One region of the Variovorax monticola genome, then DNA from elsewhere that is predicted to be linked to it. Evidence: predicted binding sites of a transcription regulator. Region 1 holds the regulator's gene; the other holds the start of a gene.

Region 1 (7,368 bases):
ACGCGCATCCTGGCGCTGCGTTCGGTGCAGGGCAAGCTTTTGCGCGAGGTGTACGCCGTGCTCGGGCGCACCGCGCTCAAGGCCGACATGGTGCGGCTGTCGGCTGCGCTCAAGCGCCCGGGCGTCAAGTTCAACGTGCGCAAGGTGTACGCCGAGACTTTCGACTCGCTGCGCAACAACCTGCGCGAAGTGCAGGCGACCACGGCCGAGATCCAGTCGATGCTGCACGCCACCTTCCGCCAGCTCAACGCCGAGCAGGGCTTCACGCTGCAGGCGCCGGCAGAGCCCGATCTCACGGGCTTCGAGCAGGAGCTCAGCCAGATCGAACGCAGCCACATCCACTACCTGGGCGTGGGCAACCTGCTGAAGCTGGCGCAGGCCGATTTCTGCGACAAGCTGGTACGCGCGCTGGCCAGCCGCCTGCGGCTCGTCAACGAAGCCGCGATGACCGAAGTCGAGCGCTGGAGCAAGGGCGCGAGTGCGCAGATCGATGCGCAGCTGAAGGAGCGCCGGCGCAATTTCAGCAAGCGCATCGAGGCCATCGAGCGCATCCAGAGCGCGGCCGGCAACCTGGACGAGCGCCTGGTCGAGCTGGCGGCGCAGGAGCGCGACCTGGCCGAGCTGCATGTCCGGCTGAGCGAGTTCACGTCACTGATCGCGCAGCCGGGAAAGCCGCCGCCCATGGCCACGGTCGGCGAATTGCGTGCGGCCTGAACGTTCCGCCGCCGAGGCGGTTGCCTCTTCGCCATTGCCGCCCGATTTCGCTGCACAGATCGTGCGCTGGCAGCGCACGCACGGGCGCAGCCAGCTGCCGTGGCAGAACACCCGCGACCCTTACCGCGTGTGGCTGTCGGAGGTGATGCTCCAGCAGACGCAGGTCACGACGGTGCTGGGCTACTTCGCGCGTTTTCTCGAACGGTTTCCTGATGTGAAGGCACTGGCCGCGGGCACGGAAGACGAGGTGTTCGGCCTGTGGAGCGGCCTGGGCTACTACAGCCGTGCGCGCAACATGCACCGCTGCGCGCAGGACGTGGTCGCGCGCTTCGGCGGGGAGTTTCCGCACACGGCGGCCGAGCTCGTCACTTTGCCCGGCATCGGCCGTTCGACCTCCGCAGCGATTGCCGCTTTCTGCTTCGGCGAGCGCGTGGCGATTCTCGACGGCAACGTGAAGCGCGTGCTGACGCGCGTGCTCGGCTTTGCGGGCGACATGTCTTCGGCTGCGCAGGAGCGCGCGCTGTGGGACTTGGCGACGCAATTGCTGCCGCCTGCCGAACAGCGCGAAGCCATCGCGCATTACACGCAAGGGGTGATGGACCTGGGCGCGACCGTGTGCCTGCCGCGCAAGCCCAGCTGCATGATCTGCCCGGTCGACAAGTGCTGCGTGGCCTTGCGCGAAGGCGAGCCCGAGCGCTATCCAGTGAAGACCCGCAAGCTCAAGCGCAGCGCCCAGTCGCTCTGGGTGCTGCTCGCGCGCGATGGTCAGGGCCGCGTCTGGCTGGAAAAGCGCCCGGCCAAGGGCATCTGGGCCGGGCTTTATTGCCTGCCCGTGTTCGACAGCCGCGACGAACTGCTCGCCGCATTGCCTGCCGCCGCGCAGCGCGATGTGCAAGAGCTGCCGGCTTTCGTGCACGTGCTGACCCACAAGGACCTGCATCTGCACCCCGTGCAACTGCAGGGCGCCCAGCCGCAAGGCGAAGGCGCACGCTGGATCGCGGCAGAGGAATGGAGCCGGCTGGGGCTGCCGGCGCCGATGCGCAAGCTGCTGGAGAGCAGCGAGACCAAGAGTCCCTGAGTCCCTAGAGGCTGGCGACCCTCAGGTCGCGTCGAGTTCGCGGTGGCGCTTCAGCGCACCCCAACGCGCGCCGAAAGACCGCGCCAGCTGCTCGACCAGGAACACCGAGCGGTGCTGCCCGCCGGTGCAGCCGATCGCCACCGTGACGTAGCTGCGATGGTCGCGCGCCAGCGCATCGATCCAGTGAGACAGGAACTGCTCGATGTCGTCGTACATGCGCGCCACGTCGTCGTGCTCGCGCAGCCACTCGATCACCGGCTCGTCGCGGCCGGTGAGCGGCCGCAATGCGGGCACGTAGTGCGGGTTGGGCAGCATGCGCACATCGAACACGTAGTCGGCATCCAGCGGCACGCCGCGCTTGAAGGCGAACGACTCGAAGACCAGCGTCAACGCGTTCTGCGGCGCGGAGATCAACGACTTGATGTAGCTCTGCAGCTGTGCCGGCCGGATCAGGCTGGTGTCGATCACGTCGGCGCCGTCGCGCAGGTCGGCCAGCAGTTCACGCTCGAGTTCGATGGCCTGCATCAGCACGCGATGCTGTTCGGGCACGTCGGTGCGGCCTTCCTGGCGCGACAGGGGGTGGCGGCGGCGGGTTTCCGAATAGCGGCGCAGCAGGGCGTCGGTGGTCGCGTCGAGAAACAGCGAGCGCAGCGAAATGCCGCCGTCGCGCCGCAGCGCTTCGAGCTGTTGCGGAACGATCGGCAGCGACACCCCGCTGCGCACGTCCATGGCAATGGCCACGCGCGGGGTTTCCTGCTCGTGTTGCAGGGCAATGAAGGGTGTCAGCAGCTCGGGCGGCAGGTTGTCGACGCAGTAGTAGCCGGCGTCTTCCATGGCATGCAGGGCCACCGACTTGCCGGAACCCGACATGCCCGTGATGAGCACGAGATCGAGGTTCATGGCGCGGTCACGGAGGTCTTGTGGCCCAGCATCTCGCGGGCGTGGGCCAGCGAGGTCTGCGAGACCTTCTCGCCGCCCAGCATGCGGGCGATTTCCCTGGCGCGGTTGTCGTCGTCGAGGCGCGACACGCCGCTCTCGGTGCGCGGGCCCTCCTTGCCGGCGGCCGCCGTCTGGCGCTTGGCGACCACGAGGTGGTGGTCGGCGCAGGCGGCCACCTGCGGCAGGTGGGTCACGGCGAGCACCTGGCGGTCGCGGCCGAGCTGCTTCATGAGCCGGCCGACCGTCTCGGCGACAGCGCCGCCGACGCCCGCGTCGACCTCGTCGAAGATCAGCGTCTGTGCGGCGCCGAGCTGGCTGGTCGTCACGGCGATGGCCAGCGCGATGCGCGACAGTTCGCCGCCTGAGGCCACCTTGCCGATGGCGCGCGGCGTGCTGCCGGTGTGGCCGGCCACGAGGAACGTCACTTCTTCAAGGCCGGCGCGGCCCGGCTGCGCCAGCGGCTGCAGCTCGACCTCGAAACGTCCGCCCTGCATGCCCAGGCCCTGCATGGCCTGCGTCACGGCCTGCGCGAGGCGCGGCGCAGCCTGCTTGCGCGACTTGCCGAGGGCCTTGGCTTCCTTCATGTAGACCTGCTGCGCGGCCTCTTCGGCGCGCTCCAGGCCTTCGAGATCGCTTTGTGCGTCGAGCGCCTGCAGCTCGGCCTGCCAGCCGGCCAGCAGCGCCGGCAGGTCGGCGGGCGTGCGCTTGTACCGGCGCGCGAGCGACATCCACAGGCCCATGCGCTCGTCCAGTTCGGCCAGGCCGCGGGGGTCCGCTTCGGCGTCGCGCAGGTAGCCGTGCAGCGAATGCGCCGCGTCGGAGGCCTGTGCCACGCAGGAGGCCAGCACTTCGCCCAGGTTGCGGAACTCGGGCTCGATGTGTTCGCAGTTCTGCAGCAGAGTCGCCGCGCGCGTGAGCGCGGCGAGCGCGCCGTGGTCGTCGTCTTCCAGCGCCTGGCTGGCACCCTGGGCCGCATCGATCAAGGCCTGCGCGTTGGAGATGCGCGAGTGGTTGGTCGACAGCTCTTCCCATTCGTCGGCGCCGGGCGCGAGCTTGGCGACTTCGGAAATCTGCCACTGAAGCCGCTCGCGTTCGCGCTGCAGCGAGTCTTGCGCCGAGCGCGCGTGCTGGAGCGACGAAAGCGCCTGCCGCCAGCCGTGCCATGCGGCGTCGAGCGCGTCGGTACGCACGCCCGCATAGGCATCGAGCAGGCCACGCACGGCCTCGGGCCGTGTCAGGCTCTGCCAGGCGTGCTGGCCGTGGATGTCGAGCAGGTGGTCGCCAAGCTCGCGAAGTTGCGTGGCCGTGGCCGGACTGCCGTTGATCCAGCCGCGGCTGCGGCCTTGCAGATCGACGGTACGGCGCAGCAGCAGGGCGTCGCCGGCTTCGAAGCCGCCTTTGTCGAGCCATGTGTCCATGGCCGGGTCGGCGTCGAACTCCGCGCTCACGTCGAGCCGCTCGGCACCTTCGCGCACCGCACCGGCGTCGGCGCGGTTGCCCAGCGCCAGTTGCAGTGCGTCGATCAGGATGGATTTGCCCGCACCGGTTTCACCGGTCAAGACCGTGAAGCCGCCAGACAGGTCGAGTTCGAGTGATCGCACGATCACGAAGTCGCGCAGTGCGATGCGTCGCAGCGCCATGTCAGGAGCCCCCTTCGTTCCAGTGAAGTTTCTTGCGCAAGGTATCGAAATAGCTCCAGCCGCGCGGATGCAGGAAGCGCACGCGGAAGTCGGAGCGGCGCACCACCACGCGGTCGCCGATGGCGAGCGAGGCCAGCGACTGCATGTCGAAATTGGCACTGGCGTCGCGCCCGCCGACCAGCTCGATCACGATCTCGTCTGCATCGGGCAGCAGCACGGGGCGGTTCGACAGCGTGTGCGGCGCAATGGGCACCAGCACCCAGCCCGGCACCGCCGGATGCAGCAGCGGGCCGCCGGCCGACAGCGCATAGGCCGTCGAGCCCGTGGGCGTCGCGATGATCAGCCCGTCGGCGCGCTGGTTGGCCACGAAGTGCCGCCCGACGGACACGCGCAACTCGACCATGCCGGAGGTGGCGCCGCGGTTGACCACCACGTCGTTCATGGCGAGCGCGTCGAACACCGAGACGCCGTCGCGCATGACGCGCGCGTGGATCAGGCTGCGGTGGTCTTCCTCGTATTCGCCGGCCAGCATGGGAATCAGCGTGGCCTGGTAGTTGTCCAGCGGAATGTCGGTGATGAAGCCGAGGCGCCCCCGGTTGATGCCGATCAAAGGAATGCCGTAGCTCGCGAGCTGCCGGCCGATGCCGAGCATGGTGCCGTCGCCGCCGACCACCAGGCCGAGGTCGCAGCGCTGGCCGATTTCCTCGACCGACAGGGCTTCGTAGCGCGGATGCGTCGGGGCGCCTTCGTCTTGATCTTCCTCTTCGCAGGTCGAGCGTTCGACGAAAACCGTGCAGCCCTGCGATTCCAGGAACGTGCCAATGTCTTCCATCACCCCGTCGCGGGCGTCCGCCTGCGCTCGGGCGCCGGAAGCCTGGTATTTGCCGATCAGGGCGACGTAACGGAAGCGAGAGGTCATATCTCACAAATTACAACACTAAAATCTTGCAATGCTGGACGACCGTGCCAAGTTGCTGCTCAAGACGCTCGTCGAGCGCTACATTGCCGACGGGCAACCCGTCGGGTCACGCACGCTGTCGCGTTCGGCGGGGCTGGACCTGTCGCCCGCGACCATCCGCAACGTCATGTCCGACCTCGAGGGGTTGGGGCTGATTGCCAGCCCGCACACCTCGTCGGGCCGCATCCCGACGCACCGCGGCTACCGCCTGTTCGTCGACACCATGCTGACTGCCCAGCGCGAGCACATGACCGCGCCGAGCCTCGCGCCCGACCAGCCACAGAAGGTGATTGCCAACGCAGCCAACCTGCTGTCGAACATGTCGCAGTTCGTGGGCGTGGTGATGGCGCCGCGGCGTGCCTCGGTGTTCAAGCAGATCGAGTTTCTGCGCCTTTCCGAAAAGCGGCTGCTGGTGATCATCGTCTCGCCCGACGGCGACGTGCAGAACCGGGTGATCTTCCCGGAGGCCGACTATTCGCAGTCGCAACTGGTCGAAGCCTCGAATTACATCAATGCGCACTATGCGGGCCTGACCATCGAGCAGGTGCGCGACAAGCTTCAGTCCGAGATCGAAACGCTGCGCGGCGAGATTGCCGCCTTGATGCAGGCGGCGGTGCAGGTCAGCTCCGAAGTGCTGACCGAAGCGCAGGAAGACGACGTCGTGATTTCCGGCGAGCGCAACCTGCTCGCGGTGAGCGACTTCTCCAGCGACATGGGCCAGCTGCGCCGCGCTTTCGAGCTTTTCGAGCAGAAGGCCCAGCTCATGCGGCTGCTCGACGTGTCGAGCAAGGCCGAAGGCGTGCGCATCTTCATCGGCGGCGAAAGCCAGGTGGTGCCGTTCGAAGAGCTGTCCATCGTGAGCGCCAATTACGAGGTCGACGGGCAGGTCGTAGGCACGCTGGGCGTGATCGGGCCGACGCGCATGCCTTATGAACGCATGATCCAGATCGTCGACATCACGTCGCGCCTGGTGACCAACGCGTTGAGCCATCGCAAGTAGGCCGCGCGCCGCGAATAGAATCGGGCCGCGTGGGCCGTTAGCTCAGCTGGTTAGAGCAGCGGACTCATAATCCGTTGGTCGATGGTTCAAGCCCATCACGGCCTACCACCGCCTCTTTTTGCATCAGGTTTTGGCAACGTTTCCGCTTCGCTGCGGGAATGCTCTACGAAACGGGATATAATCGAAGGCTTAGCGGCTGTAGCTCAGTTGGATAGAGTACTTGGCTACGAACCAAGGGGTCGTGGGTTCAATTCCTGCCAGCCGCACCAACTCTGAAAATGCCCGGAAGATTCGTCTCCCGGGCATTTTTCTTTTGTGAAGCCTGCGTGTATCCGGCTAAGCAGAGTCAAAAAGGTCGAGAAAAGCGGGCTATAATTGCAAGCTGTGCGGCTGTAGCTCAGTTGGATAGAGTACTTGGCTACGAACCAAGGGGTCGTGGGTTCAATTCCTGCCAGCCGCACCACTACATGAAAAGCCCGGAAGATTCGTCTTCCGGGCTTTTTTCTTTTTGGAGGATTTTGCGTTGAGCAAGGCATTCACCAAGGAAACGGATTCCGACGGAGACGATGACGGCGCCGGTGGCGTTTTGCCGCCGCTGCCCGCGGGCAGCAAGAACTACATCACCCCCCACGGCTACGCGCGACTGCGCGACGAACTGCTGCACCTGATGGACGAGGAGCGCCCGAAAATCGTCGAGACGGTGCACTGGGCCGCCAAGAACGGCGACCGTTCCGAGAACGGCGACTATCTCTACGGGAAGAAGCGCCTGCGCGAAATCGACCGCCGCGTCCGCTTTCTCACCAAGCGCCTCGAGGTCGCCGAGATCACCGATCCGTCGGTGCACCATGGCCGTGATCAGGTCTTCTTCGGTGCCACGGTCCGCTATGTGGACGAGACGGGCGAGGAACGCAGTGTCACCATCCTCGGGATCGACGAGGCGGAGAGCGCGAACGCTCAGGTCAGCTGGATTTCCCCGATCGCGCGGGTGCTGCTCAAGTCGCGCGAGGGCGATGTGGTCAAGCTCGTCACGCCGGGCGGC
Region 2 (7,368 bases), on a different contig from region 1:
GCGCCGCACCGCCCGCTCGTCGCGCAGCGAGGGCATTGCAGAAGTTGAGCTTTTCGTCATGAAAGGAAGTGGCCGGATGAACAGGCGAACCCGAAGCGAAAACCCGGACTGGACCGATGGAATTTTATTGTATACATTCAATATATAAATCTTATATTTTTTGCAGACAACACGCCATCTGGCATTCGTCTTGCATCCGTCCACCCGGCAATACGGAGCGCTTCGGCGGCTCCGGATCAACCTTCAACCTCTAGGAGTCTTTCTCGATGAAGCAAACAAGGAACGCCGTTCGCCGCACCTTCCTGGTGGCCGGTTCGCTCGCGCTGGGGTCGGCCCTGATGGGCCTGCCGATGGCCAGTTCGGCCCGCACGCTCGATGAAATCGTGGCCAGCAAGAAACTGGTGGTCGGCGTCAATCCGACCCTTCCGCCGCTGGGCATCTTCAACGACAAGAACGAGATCGACGGCTTCGACGTCGACATCGCGCGCAAGCTCGGCGAGCTGCTGGGCGTCAAGACCGAAATCGTGCAGGTCGGCTCGCCCGACCGCATTCCCTTCGTGAGCAGCGGCAAGATCGACGCCGTGCTCGGCGCCATGACCATCACGGCCGAGCGTCAGAAGGTGATCGACTTCACCGTGCCGCTGCACACCGAGGTGCTGGGCGTGCTGACCACCAAGGCCAAGCCCTACAAGGACTGGATGGAGCTCAACGATCCGGCGGTCAGGCTGGTCGAGGTGCGCGGCGCCACGCCCGTGAAGCTGGTGCAGGAAAAGCTGCCCAAGGCGCAGTTGCTGCTGCTGGACAACTACCCCGACGCGGTGCGTGCCATCGCCCAGGGCCGCGCCGACGCGATGATCGACGTGATGGACTTCATGACCGAGCACACCGCCAGGCACAAGATCGACTGGCGCATCGTGGACGCACCCATCGAGGTCTACTTCTGCGGCATCGGCGTGCAGAAGGGCAACGACGCGCTGCGCGAGAAGCTCACCGGCGCCATCAAGGAAATGCACAAGAGCGGCTATGTGGACGAACGCTGGAAGAAGTGGTTCGGCGGCCCGATGCTGCACGACCCGCGCACCGCGCCAAGCTACAAGTAAGGACGCAGGGGGCGCATGCAGTTCGACTATTCATCGGTGCTGGAGCGCCTGCCCTACCTGGTCGGCGGCGCCTGGCTGAGCCTGCAGATCGCGTTCCTCGCGTTCGCGCTCGGCATGCTGATCGGCCTGGGCGGCGCCTCGGTGCGCGCCTACGGCCCGCGATGGGCGCGCCGCATCGTCGGCGCGTACGTGGTGTTCTTCACCAACACGCCGCAGCTCATCCAGATCTTCTTCATCTTCTTCGCGCTGCCCGACGCGGGCATCCTGCTGTCGCCCTACCAGGCGGTGCTGATCGGCATGACGCTCAATGCCGGTGCGTACCTGACCGAAATCCAGCGCGCGGGCTTCGAATCGGTGCGCCTGCCCGAACTGGAGGCCGCCGAGACGCTGGGCTTCTCGCGCATCCAGACCATTCGCTACGTGATCCTGCCGCACATCGTGCGGGTGCTGTTTCCGCCGCTGTCCAACCAGTACATCCTGATGACCCTGGGCACCTCGATGGCGGCCATCTTCGGCGTCGAGGAACTCACGGGGCGGGCCTACAACATCAACGCCGAGACCTTCCGCTCGATCGAGGTGTTCTCCGTGGCGGCGGTGCTCTACCTCGTGATCACGCTGATCGCCACGCTGTCGCTGGCCTTCGTGGGCAAGCGCTTCTTCCGCGCCAAGATGAGGTGGTTCTGATGCTCGACCAGATCCTGCAGGAGCTGCCTCGCTTCTTCAGCTACTACAACCTGCTGTTCTTCGCGAAGGCGCTGGGCGTGACCTTCGCGCTCTCCGCCATCGGCTGCATCGTCGGTTTCTCGCTGGGCTTCGTGCTCGCGGCGGTGCGGCTGGGCGACCGGCCCGCCGGCGTGCCGCTGCGCGTTGCGGCCACGGCCTTCATCGAACTGTTCAGGCGCATTCCGTTCCTGGTCACGCTGATGCTGGTGTTCTTCATCTTCCAGGGCCTGCACGCCGACCTCGCCATGTTCACGGTGGCCCTGATCAGCGTGTGCCTGATCGCCACCGCCTTCATTGCCGAGATCGTGCGCAGCGGGCTCGAGTCGGTGCACCGCAACCAGTGGGACGCGGCGGCGGCCATGAACTTCAGCTACCTGCAGACGCTGCGCCTGGTGATCGTGCCGCAGGCCTGGAAGATCATTCTTCCGCCGGTGTTCGGCTTCTTCGTGCTCTTCATCAAGGACACCGCGCTGGCCTCGCAGATCGGCGTGGTCGAGCTGGCCTTCGCCGGCAAGACGATGAACAACAAGGGCTTCTCGGCCACGCTGGTCTACGGCACGGTGCTGGCGCTTTATTTCATGCTGTCCTACCCGCTGGCCCGGTTCGGCAAATACCTGGAGAAAAAACTTGCCCCAACTCGAAATCGTTGACCTCAAGGCCAACTACGGCGCGCACACCGTACTCGAGCGCATCAACCTGTCGGTGGACAAGGGCGAGATCGTCAGCCTCATCGGGCCGTCGGGCTCGGGCAAGAGCACCTTGCTGCGCGTGCTGATGGGCCTGCTGCCGCCCATCGAGGGCCAGGTGCGCATCGACGGCCAGGCCCTGGACTACAACGACCGCGAGCAGCTGCGCCGCGTGCGCTCGCAGATGGCCATCGTGTTCCAGCAGTACAACCTGTTCCAGAACATGACGGTGCTCGACAACGTGACGGTCGCGCCCATCAAGGTCAAGGGGCGTCCGCGCAAGCAGGTCGAGGACTATGCGGTCCAACTGCTCGAGAAGGTGGGCATGGGGGCCAAGCTGAAGTCCTACCCCGACCAGCTGTCGGGCGGCCAGCAGCAGCGCGTGGCCATCGCGCGCGCGCTGGCGCTGCAGCCGGGCATCCTGCTGCTGGACGAGGTCACGGCCGCGCTCGACCCCGAGTTGGTCAACGAGGTGCTCGACACAGTGCGGCTCCTGGCCGCCGAGGGAATGACGATGTTCATCGTCTCGCACGAGATGGGCTTCGTGCGCGAGGTGTCGAGCAAGGTCGTCTTCATGGCCGACGGGCACGTGGTCGAGGTCGGCGACCCCCGGCAGATCTTCGACGCGCCCCGCGAGGCCCGCACCCGCGATTTCGTCGGCAAGATCCTGCGGCACTGAAAGGGTGGTCGCGTACCGCGCGCGCCCGCGCTGCTAGTGCGGCGGGAAGTCGGTGACCAGCCCGTTGCTGAGCCTCGATAGCGTGTAGCGCGCCAGGTGGCGCAGGTGGGCAACGACCGCCTCTTCGGCCGCTGTCGCATTGCCAGCGATGTAGGCGTCCAGGATGGCCAGGTGCTCGGCCCTGTCGTCCTCGATGCGGTTGAACGGGTCGACCACCTCGAACAGGCGGCACAGCACGCGCAGGTGGGCGATCGTCTCGGCCAGCATGGCATTGCCGGAGGCCCGCGCGAACAGGCCGTGGATCTCGTCGTCGGCGCGCCAGTGGCTCGAGCCCTGCTGGCTCGAATCCAGCGACAGGATGTCGCTGCGCAAGCGCTGCACCAGTTCCGCGGGCACATGCCCCATGGCGAGCGACACGGCCTGCGACTCCAGCCGTTCGCGCACCTGCAGGCACTGGAAATAATGCGACGCGGTGATGCGCCGCACCGCATAGGAGCGCGCGTTGGCACGCACCAGCAGGCCTTCGCCCTCGAGCCGGAGCAGGGCCTCGCGCAAGGGCGTGCGCGACATCTGCAGCCGCTCGGCCAGGCGCCCTTCCACCAGCACTTCGCCGCCGGTCAACTCGCGCTGCAGAATGAGCCGCCTCACGACGGCGTAGGCCCGATCGGTCAGGTTCGTCGAGGCTTCACCGGACGCATCGGCCGCATCGGCCGGCGCGGACTCGGCGGGCCCGGCAGGCGTGCGGGGCCCGGTCCTGGCCATGGCCTGCCCGGGCTTGCGGGCGCCCGAGGCCTTGACCGGTGCTGCGGTCTTGCCGGGCTTGGCGCGCGGCGCCGGCTTGGTCGGGGCTTTGGGTTTCATATGATTTGTCTACAAACTGTGTGCAATCGAACGATGCCACAGCATACGTCAGGCATTGCAGCGTCCGCGAGCTTCGGTCGGCCGCAAAAAAAGGCGGGTCCGGCGCCGCGCAACCGGCCCGGGAATGCACCGCCCCGAACCTCCTGCCCTTGAAACGTCACCGAATGCCCTTATCATTAGCACTCGCTGCCGACGAGTGCTAACAGCCACTCGATGCCAGTCGAATGGGCACCCGGGCCTCGTCCGGCGCCCGACCACAAACCCGTTTCTTATCCATATCAGGAGATGCAATGAAACTTCGTCCTTTGGCCGATCGCGTGATCGTCAAGCGTGTTGACAGCGAAACCAAGACCGCCTCCGGCATCGTCATCCCCGACGCAGCCGCCGAAAAGCCCGATCAGGGCGAAGTCCTGGCCGTGGGCCCGGGCAAGCGCACCGACAAGGGCGAACTGACCGCACTGACCGTCAAGGTCGGCGACCGCGTCCTGTTCGGCAAGTACAGCGGCCAGACCGTCAAGGTCGACGGCGACGAACTGCTCGTGATGAAGGAAGACGACCTGTTCGCAGTCGTCGAAGCCAAGTGATTTGCGGGACAGACCAAGCCGACGCGAAGCGCGGATTGCTCTGTCCCCCACTGATTAGATTCAATTTCTGGAGTAAACAAACATGGCAGCAAAAGACGTAGTCTTCGGCGGTGAAGCCCGCGCACGCATGGTCGAGGGTGTGAACATCCTGGCCAACGCAGTCAAGGTCACCCTGGGCCCCAAGGGTCGCAACGTGGTGCTCGAACGCTCGTTCGGCGCCCCCACCGTGACCAAGGACGGTGTGTCCGTGGCCAAGGAAATCGAACTCAAGGACAAGCTCCAGAACATGGGCGCCCAGCTCGTGAAGGAAGTGGCCTCCAAGACTTCGGACAACGCCGGTGACGGCACCACCACCGCGACCGTGCTGGCACAAGCCATCGTTCGCGAAGGTTTCAAGCTGGTGGCTGCCGGCATGAACCCGATGGACCTGAAGCGCGGCATCGACAAGGCTGTCACGGCCCTGGTCGCCGAGCTGAAGAAGGCTTCCAAGCCCACCACCACCTCCAAGGAAATCGCGCAAGTCGGCTCCATCTCGGCCAACAGCGACGAAACCATCGGCAAGCTCATCGCTGACGCGATGGACAAGGTCGGCAAGGAAGGCGTGATCACCGTGGAAGACGGCAAGTCGCTGGACAGCGAACTCGACGTCGTCGAAGGCATGCAGTTCGACCGCGGCTACCTGTCGCCCTACTTCATCAACAACCCCGAGAAGCAATCGGCGCTGTTGGACAACCCCTTCGTGCTGCTGTTCGACAAGAAGATCAGCAACATCCGTGACCTGCTGCCGGTGCTGGAGCAAGTCGCCAAGGCTGGCCGTCCGCTGCTGATCATTGCCGAAGAAGTCGAAGGCGAAGCCCTGGCTACGCTGGTCGTGAACACGATCCGCGGCATCCTGAAGGTCGTGGCTGTCAAGGCTCCTGGCTTCGGCGACCGCCGCAAGGCCATGCTGGAAGACATCGCCATCCTGACGGGCGGCAAGGTCATCGCTGAAGAAGTGGGCCTGACGCTCGAAAAGGTGACGCTGGCCGACCTGGGTCAAGCCAAGCGCATCGAAGTGGGCAAGGAAAACACGATCATCATCGACGGCGCCGGCGCTGCCGGTGACATCGAAGCCCGCGTGAAGCAAGTGCGCGTTCAGATCGAAGAAGCGACCAGCGACTACGACCGTGAAAAGCTGCAAGAGCGCGTGGCCAAGCTGGCCGGCGGCGTTGCAGTGATCAAGGTCGGCGCTGCCACCGAAGTCGAAATGAAGGAAAAGAAGGCCCGCGTCGAAGATGCACTGCACGCCACCCGCGCTGCCGTGGAAGAAGGCGTCGTGGCTGGCGGCGGCGTGGCTCTGCTGCGTGCCAAGCAAGCTGTGGGCGACTCGGTCAAGGGCGACAACGCCGACCAGGAAGCCGGCATCAAGCTGGTGCTCAAGGCCATCGAAGCGCCCCTGCGCGAAATCGTGAACAACGCCGGCGGCGAAGCCTCGGTGGTGGTGAACGCTGTGTTGGCCGGCAAGGGCAACTACGGCTTCAACGCTGCGAACGACACGTACGGCGACATGCTCGAACTGGGCATCCTGGACCCGACGAAGGTCACGCGCACCGCACTGCAGAACGCCGCCTCGGTGTCCTCGCTGCTGCTGACGACCGAAGCCATGATCGCTGACGCACCGAAGGACGAATCGGGTGCCGGCGGCGGCATGCCCGACATGGGCGGCATGGGTGGTATGGGCGGCATGGGAATGTAATTTCCCGGCTGAGCTCTGCTCACCAAGACAAGAAGGGCCGCGCAAGCGGCCCTTTTTTATTGCCCGGCTCAGTCAATGAAACTGGTCTCGCAGCGCCACATAGAGCGCCTGGAAGCGCGCATGCCGCGTCTTGTGCAGATCCACATCGGCGGTCGACGGCACCAGCTGCTGCTTCACAGGCGGCAACGTACACACCTCGGCCACGGGGCCACCATCGGCCAGCCACGCCAGACGCGCCGCGCCCAGCGCTCCGCCCGTCTCGCTGCCCGCATAGAGCGTGAGCGGCACCTGGAAGATGTCGGCCAGCAACTGGCCCCACCACACGCTGCGCGCACCGCCGCCCACCAGCGCCACTTCGCGCAGCGGCATGTCGGGCGGCAGCCGCAGGGTGTCGAAGCCGTCGCGCAGGCCGAAGCTCACGCCCTCGACCACGGCATAGGCAATCTCCGCGGGCCCGTGCGCATGCGTCAGCCCGAACAGCACGCCCTGCGCAGCGGGGTTGTTGTGCGGCGAGCGCTCCCCTGAAAGGTACGGCAGGAACAGCGGACAGTGCACACGCTGCGACACCGGCACCTGCGCCGCAGCCTCCAGCAGCGCGGCCTCGTCGGCGAACCTGAATGTCTTCGCGGCCCAGCTCACCGCGCTTGCGGCCGAGAGCATCACCGACATCTGGTGCCAGCGCTTCGGCAGCGCATGGCAGAAGGCGTGCATGGCCTGCGCGGGGTTCGGCAGGAAGCGGTCGGTCGACACGAACACCACGCCCGACGTACCGAGCGACACGAAGCCCTGCCCCGGCTCCACCAGCCCCATGCCGACCGCGCTCGCGGCGTTGTCGCCGGCACCGCCGGCAATCGGCACGGCGCCACTGCCCACGCCCCAGCGTGCCGCCAGCTCGGGCCTGAGCTGCGCCGACACCTCGCTGCCTTCGACGAGCCGCGGCATGTGCGCGCGCGTGAGCCCCGTGGCCGCCAGCAGCGCGTCGGACCAGTCGCGCGCCCCC

What was found. The regulator HrcA, encoded in region 1, represses chaperone genes, less so after heat shock. The targets are predictions, from matches to a motif close to TTAGCACTCNNNNNNNNNGAGTGCTAA.
Region 2: groES (co-chaperone GroES) is a predicted target of HrcA. The motif match lies at 4,226-4,252, and genes of this name have one in related genera.

Annotation. Positions count from the first base shown of each region.
Region 1 covers NZ_JBPJZP010000008.1:387,192-394,559, forward strand. The annotation lists gene ACSFA5_RS28540 (dynamin family protein) at 1-714, shown strand, start outside; gene mutY (A/G-specific adenine glycosylase) at 749-1,792, shown strand; gene rapZ (RNase adapter RapZ) at 1,814-2,692, opposite strand; gene recN (DNA repair protein RecN) at 2,689-4,371, opposite strand; gene ACSFA5_RS28560 (NAD kinase) at 4,373-5,290, opposite strand; gene hrcA (heat-inducible transcriptional repressor HrcA) at 5,322-6,329, shown strand; tRNA gene ACSFA5_RS28570 (tRNA-Ile) at 6,361-6,437, shown strand; tRNA gene ACSFA5_RS28575 (tRNA-Arg) at 6,522-6,598, shown strand; tRNA gene ACSFA5_RS28580 (tRNA-Arg) at 6,716-6,792, shown strand; gene greB (transcription elongation factor GreB) at 6,853-7,368, shown strand, end outside.
Region 2 covers NZ_JBPJZP010000004.1:167,741-175,108, forward strand. The annotation lists gene ACSFA5_RS15435 ((2Fe-2S)-binding protein) at 1-60, opposite strand, end outside; gene ACSFA5_RS15440 (transporter substrate-binding domain-containing protein) at 267-1,100, shown strand; gene ACSFA5_RS15445 (amino acid ABC transporter permease) at 1,116-1,784, shown strand; gene ACSFA5_RS15450 (amino acid ABC transporter permease) at 1,784-2,473, shown strand; gene ACSFA5_RS15455 (amino acid ABC transporter ATP-binding protein) at 2,451-3,188, shown strand; gene ACSFA5_RS15460 (GntR family transcriptional regulator) at 3,222-4,049, opposite strand; gene groES (co-chaperone GroES) at 4,340-4,633, shown strand; gene groL (chaperonin GroEL) at 4,716-6,368, shown strand; gene xylB (xylulokinase) at 6,441-7,368, opposite strand, start outside.